Regions from separate parts of the Mesorhizobium sp. LSJC285A00 genome, predicted to be linked through region 3. Evidence: predicted binding sites of a transcription regulator. Region 3 holds the regulator's gene; each other region holds the start of a gene.

Region 1 (2,201 bases), on a different contig from region 3:
GAAACCGGGCTGATCTGGACGACTGGAGACGGCGATCTCAGGGCATGGCCGATCCCCGGCACGCTGGTGCCGCTTTACGGCACGAACCCGCCGCGCGGCCAGTTGCTGATGGCGATGTACCATCTCGAGGGACAGCCTATGTCGTCGGACCCACGGCTGGCGCTGGCCAGGCAGGTCGACATCTTGGCGGCCAAGGGCCTCTATCCCGCCGGCGCCTTCGAACTCGAATTTTTCCTGCTTGCCAATGAGCGTGACGCCGACGGCAAGGTAAAGCCGGCGGACGCCGTGCTCGACGGCCGCCGCTCGGCCAAGACGGAAGTCTATTCCGTCGACCATCTGCACGGCATGGAGCCGCTGTTTTCCGACATCTATGCCGCGGCCAAGGCGCAAGGCATTCCGGCCGAAACGGTGATTTCCGAATACGCGCCCGGCCAGTACGAGCTGACGCTGAACTATCGCAGGGATGTCATGCGGGCGGCCGACGACCTCGTCATGTTGAAGCGGCTGGTGCGGGCGCAGGCGCGCCGCCATGGTGTCACCGCCTGCTTCATGGCCAAGCCGATCGAAAAATACGCCGGCTCCGGCATGCATTTCCATGTTTCGTTGCAGGACAAGAACGGCCGCAACGTTTTTGCCGAGGCTGGCGGCGAAAGCTGGTCGCTGCCGCTGCTGCAGGGGCTCGGCGGGCTGATCCAGACCATGGCCGAATCGATGCTGGTGTTTGCGCCGCACGCCAATTCCTGGCGGCGCTTCGTCTCGCAGTCCTATGCGCCGGTGGCGCCGACCTGGGGCGTCAACAACCGTTCGGTGGCGCTGCGCATCCCGGCGGGCGACGCCAAAAACCGGCGCATCGAGCACCGGCCGTCGGGTGTCGACGCCAATCCCTACCTGATCGCGGCAACGGTGCTGGCCGGCATCATCAAGGGTCTGGACGAAGGCCTCGACCCCGGCCCCGAAACCACTGGGAATGGCTATGAAGCCGCCATCACGCGCACGACCATGCCGGTCGACTGGCGCGCCGCGATCGAGGCGGCGCGGGCCTCGAGCTTCCTGAAAGAGGCGCTTGGCGAGGATCTGCATCGCACCTTCGTGGCGATCAAGCAGTCGGAGTATCTGCGCGTCGCCCGCACCGTCAGCGAGCTGGATTACCACCTCTACCTCCATGAGGTCTGAGAGACCGCCTGGAACTCGGGCAGTCGTCCTGCTAGCCCGACGATCAGGCGGCGATTACTTTTTCGCCGCCTGCATCAAACGAGGTGGCGCTGCAGCCTTCAAGAACATATCATGAACGGATGAGCGCACCTACCGTCCGTGAAAAGCTGGCAATCCTGTCTGACGCCGCCAAATACGATGCTTCTTGCGCCTCGTCGGGCTCGGCGAAGAAGGATTCGCTCCAATCCGGCGGTATCGGCTCCACAGAAGGCATGGGCATCTGCCATTCCTACGCGCCGGATGGCCGCTGCATTTCGCTCCTGAAAATCCTGCTGACCAATTTCTGCATTTACGATTGCAGCTACTGCACCAACCGCTCGTCATCGAATGTGCGCCGCGCCCGCTTCAGCATCGAGGAGGTGGTGAAGCTGACCATGGATTTCTACCGGCGCAACTACATCGAGGGCCTCTTCCTGTCCTCAGGAGTCATCCGCTCCCCGGACGAGACCATGGCCGAGATGGTGGAGGTGGCGCGGCGGCTGCGGCTGGACGAAAAATTCTCCGGCTATATTCATCTGAAGACCATTCCGGAAAGCTCGGCCGAACTGGTCGAGCAGGCCGGGCTCTACGCCGACCGGCTGTCTATCAACGTCGAACTGCCGACCGATGAGGGCGTCAAGAAACTGGCGCCGGAGAAGAAGCCGGAAACGATCCGCCTTTCCATGGCGAACCTGCGCCGGAAGATGGAGGAAAAAGCCGAGCCGACGCTGAGGACCAAGAAGCGCGAACGCTTTGCGCCCGGAGGTCAGTCGACGCAGATGATCGTCGGCGCCGACAAGACATCCGACGACGGCATCTTGCACACCAGTGCGCGGCTCTATGGCAGCTACCATCTGCGGCGCGTCTATTACTCCGCCTTCAGCCCGATCCCGGATTCGTCATCGTCGCTGCCGCTGCAAAAACCGCCGCTGATGCGCGAGCACCGGCTCTATCAGGCCGACTGGCTGATGCGCTTCTACGGCTTTTCGCAGCCGGAAATCCTCGCCAGC
Region 2 (2,201 bases), on a different contig from region 3:
AATCCCAGCACCGGGCCGTCGCCCGCCGTCACCACGCCACTGGTGAGGCCGCTGCAGCGCAGTCCGTCGACGGTCTCGCGCTCGGTGGCATTGGCATCGACGCCGGCCAGCACCATGGCCTCGCGCCGGTTCATGAAGACCTGCGCGAGTTCCTTCAGCACCGGTATCAGCCGCACCACCTTGGCCGGCGAAATGGCGATGGCGAACACCGGCTTGCCGGCGGCGAGCCCCACCAGCCGCTCCAGCGCCGTTGATGGCAGATTGGCGTCGCAGAGCACCGCATCGGCCTCGGCGACCACCTCGCGCACCTTGGAGCGGCGGATCTGCTTGGGGAACGCCAAATCGTAGAGCGCCATGTCGGCAAAGCCGGTGATCAGCTCGCCGTCGCGATCGATCAGCGCCGTGTAGCTCGGCGTCGTGCGGTCGAGGAAAACCGCCGACAGGTCGGCAATGCCGGAGTCGGCGATGGCGCGCGCAACCGTCTCGGCCGAGGCATCGCCGCCGCGCACCGACAAAAGCGAGGCCGAGACGCCGCGCCGCACCAGGCTGCGCAGCGCGTTGAATACGCCGCCGCCGACATCCTCGCGCATCGTGCCGGGGTTGGACGCCGCGGGCACGTACGTGCCCGACACCTGGCCGCGGCGATCGATATGGGCGCCGCCCACCGCCAGTATCTTTGCTGATTTCACCATGCCGGCGATATGACCTTTGTTATTCGAGCCGCACAAGCGCTACGCTGTGCGGCGGAGCTTCGCAGGCGAGCCGGCGATTCGGCCGATCGAAACAGCCGGCGCGTCTGGCCCAACGCGGAACGCGTCCGAAAACCAAACCAAGAGACAAAAAAAGAACAAATCCGGATAAAGATGGTTTTTCAGTTATTTGACCCCTCTTGCCAAACGAGAACAAAAGTAGTACAAAATGGGCAGGGATTACGGATTGTCCGGCCTTCATTGACGACCAAGGGGTGATGTATCATGGCTCAGAATTCTTTGCGGCTTGTAGAGGACAAAGCGGTGGACAAATCAAAGGCTCTGGACGCGGCGCTGTCGCAAATCGAGCGCGCCTTCGGCAAGGGCTCGATCATGCGGCTTGGCGCCAATGAGCAGGTCGTCGAGATTGAAACCGTGCCGACGGGATCGCTGGGCCTCGACATCGCGCTTGGCGTCGGCGGCCTGCCGCGCGGCCGCATTGTCGAGATCTACGGGCCGGAAAGCTCGGGCAAGACGACACTGGCGCTGCACACAGTTGCCGAAGCCCAGAAGAAAGGCGGTATCTGCGCCTTCGTCGATGCCGAGCACGCACTCGATCCGGTCTATGCCCGCAAGCTCGGCGTCGATCTGGAAAACCTCTTGATCTCGCAGCCGGACACCGGCGAGCAGGCACTGGAAATCTGCGACACGCTGGTGCGTTCCGGCGCCATCGACGTGCTGGTCGTCGATTCGGTGGCGGCACTGACGCCGCGCGCCGAAATCGAAGGCGAGATGGGCGATTCGCTGCCCGGTCTCCAGGCTCGTCTGATGAGCCAGGCGCTGCGCAAGCTGACCGCCTCGATCTCGCGCTCCAACACCATGGTCATCTTCATCAACCAGATTCGCATGAAGATCGGCGTCATGTTCGGTTCGCCGGAAACCACGACCGGCGGCAACGCGCTGAAATTCTACGCTTCGGTGCGCCTCGACATCCGCCGCATCGGCTCGGTCAAGGACCGCGACGAGGTCGTCGGCAACCAGACCCGCGTCAAGGTCGTCAAGAACAAGCTGGCGCCGCCCTTCAAGGTGGTCGAGTTCGACATCATGTATGGCGAGGGCGTGTCCAAGACCGGCGAATTGGTGGACCTCGGCGTCAAGGCCGGCGTGGTCGAGAAGTCCGGCGCGTGGTTCTCCTACAATTCGCAGCGTCTCGGCCAAGGTCGTGAAAACGCCAAACTGTTCCTGCGCGACAATCCCGACACGGCGCGCGAGATCGAACTGGCACTGCGGCAGAATGCCGGGCTGATTGCCGAGAAGTTTCTCGAGAATGGCGGCCCCGAGCGCGGCGAAAGCGACGACGGCTTCGAGGAAGAATCCGGCGCCATGTAGGGCACGGCCAGAGTTCGGCCATAAATCCAGTCTATTACCCGATGCTTAAGTAACCGAGTTCTTTAGTATTGCGTTTCAAACCGCCGGCCTTCGCGCCGGCGGTTTTCGTTTTTGGGCAGCGTG
Region 3 (2,201 bases):
CTCGCCCTCAACCGCGAACGCTCCAACGAATTCACCACGGACAATTGGAAACGGGCGCTGCGGGCCGAAACCATTATCCCACCTGAGATTTTCGAGGCAACAGATACGCGGTTCGATCTCGATCCGCTCGATCTGCCGCCCGGCTCGCCCTTCTATTGCACCGGCGATCTCTGTATCGCCCGGCACCCTTCCGGAGCCATTGTAGCGCTTGCGAAAGACCGCAAGACGGCGCGGCCGGCCTGTGCCTTCGCGAGCCTGATCGTCATCGATGACGCCACCGCCTACAATCCGTGCCGCGACCCGCTGGTGCTGGTCGTGACGAAGAAACAGCTGGCCCGCGACGGCAGCGCCGCCGTCTTCTTCGATCCGCAATCGGCAGCTGCAGCGCCAACCATCCGCTTCGCCGTCGACAAGCCGTATCGCCCCTGGCACGAGCAACGCCGCTTCTCCCGCGAAGCGCGCGGCCTGCCGCCTTACAACCAGCGTGAAAAGTACAAACCCAAGCCGGCTCAGTAGCGCCGGATCAATCCGACAAGCTTGCCCTGCACCTTCACCCTGTCCGGTCCAAAAATGCGGGTCTCGTAGGCCGGGTTGGCGGCTTCCAGGGCGATCGAGGCGCCCTTGCGGCGGAAGCGTTTCAGGGTCGCTTCCTCATCGTCGACCAACGCCACCACGATCTCGCCGGGGCTGGCTGTGTCGGCATTGCGGATGATGACCGTGTCGCCATCGAAAATGCCGGCCTCGATCATCGAATCGCCCTTGACCTCGAGCGCGTAGTGTTCGCCGCCCATGATCATATCGGGCGGCACCGAGATCGAATGGGTCTGATGCTGGATGGCGTCGATCGGCACGCCGGCGGCGATGCGTCCCATAACCGGGATTGAAATCGCGGAAACGGCATCGTCATTGCCGGCCGACATCGAACGCGACGGCGAGCCCGGCTTGATCTGGCGGCCGAGACCGCCTTGGCCCAACGCGCCTTGTCCTTGGCCGCCTTGCCCTTGGCCGGTTTGACCAAGACTGCCCTGAATGATGCTCGGCGAAAACTTCCTCGCCGCATTGAGGCCTGGTGCGATCGAGTCGGGCAGCCGCAGCACTTCCAGCGCGCGCGCCCGGTTCGGCAGCCGGCGAATGAAACCGCGCTCCTCAAGCGCCGTGATCAGGCGGTGGATGCCGGACTTGGAGGCGAGGTCGAGCGCTTCCTTCATCTCGTCGAAGGACGGCGGGATTCCGCTCTCCTTCAGGCGTTCATGGATGAACATCAGAAGCTCATGTTGTTTGCGCGTCAGCATCGCGGCCCCCAAGGGTTCTGAAACCAGAATCAGAAAAAACAAACCCAGAACAAACACTATCTGTTCCAGTTGTGTTCCGCAACCTTTTAAAGTTTAATGAATGTGTTGACGTTTTGTTCAGCGTAACGTTCGGCGCTGCGAGCGCCGCCTGCGCCCATTGCCGGCAACGGGTGAAACGAAGCCAAAGTGCCCTGCGCGTCGGCTACGACCGCCGCTTCCTTTTCGGACGGGGCTGCGCAGCATCCGCGCCGGGTTCGCTCTGGGCATAGACCTGCAGCGTGTAGCCGATGTGAGCGGTCATCAGAGTTTTCGCACGTTCGACGTCGCGATCGAGGGCCGCTTCCATCAGGGCGGTATGGTGTTCGATCGCCACGGCGTCGCGCAGGGCCGCCACGGCCTTCCGGTGTCCATCCGTGCGACCGGCGGCGGCGCGCAGCGTCGGGACCAGACCCAGAAAGCGGTGATGGCGATGCAATTGGTCGGAAATCGTCGCATTGAAGCGCAGCAGCCAGCTGGATGTCGCGGCACTGAGCAGCGCCGCATGGAAGGCATCGTGTTTTTCGTACCACGCGTCGACCGCATCATCCGATGGATCGTCGAGAACAGACCCGCACCGTGAGAGACGATAGTGGGCGGCAACGACTGCGTCTTCCCACTCACGGTCGCCCTTCTCGATCGATTCCACCAGCAGGGGCAGTTCGACCACCAGCCGCGCACGCGCCAAATCCTCGAGCTCCGCCCGAGAGGCGGGAGCGACCGCAAACCCGCGGTTGCTGATGGCGGTCACAAGCCGTTCCGCCTCCAGCCGCGACAGCGCCTCGCGCAACGGCGTCCAGCCGATGCCGTAGGTGTTGCGCAGCGTGCTCAGCTTCAACGGCGCGGCAGGCGCCAGCCGGGTCGCAAGAATAT

The links. The regulator LexA, encoded in region 3, represses DNA repair genes until DNA is damaged. The targets are predictions, from matches to a motif close to TGTTCNNNNTGTGTTCNG.
Region 1: X726_RS148250 (putative DNA modification/repair radical SAM protein) is a predicted target of LexA. The motif match lies at 1,274-1,291, and genes of this name have one in related genera.
Region 2: recA (recombinase RecA) is a predicted target of LexA. The motif match lies at 899-916, and genes of this name have one in related genera.

What each region holds. Positions count from the first base shown of each region.
Region 1 covers NZ_AYVK01000026.1:164,930-167,130, forward strand. Annotated here, with positions in the region: gene X726_RS148255 (glutamine synthetase family protein) at 1-1,173, shown strand, start outside; gene X726_RS148250 (putative DNA modification/repair radical SAM protein) at 1,293-2,201, shown strand, end outside.
Region 2 covers NZ_AYVK01000009.1:82,971-85,171, reverse strand. Annotated here, with positions in the region: gene X726_RS158560 (carbohydrate kinase family protein) at 1-692, opposite strand, end outside; gene recA (recombinase RecA) at 975-2,078, shown strand.
Region 3 covers NZ_AYVK01000024.1:114,754-116,954, forward strand. Annotated here, with positions in the region: gene X726_RS149825 (ComEC/Rec2 family competence protein) at 1-516, shown strand, start outside; gene lexA (transcriptional repressor LexA) at 510-1,292, opposite strand; gene X726_RS149815 (GntR family transcriptional regulator) at 1,495-2,201, opposite strand, start outside.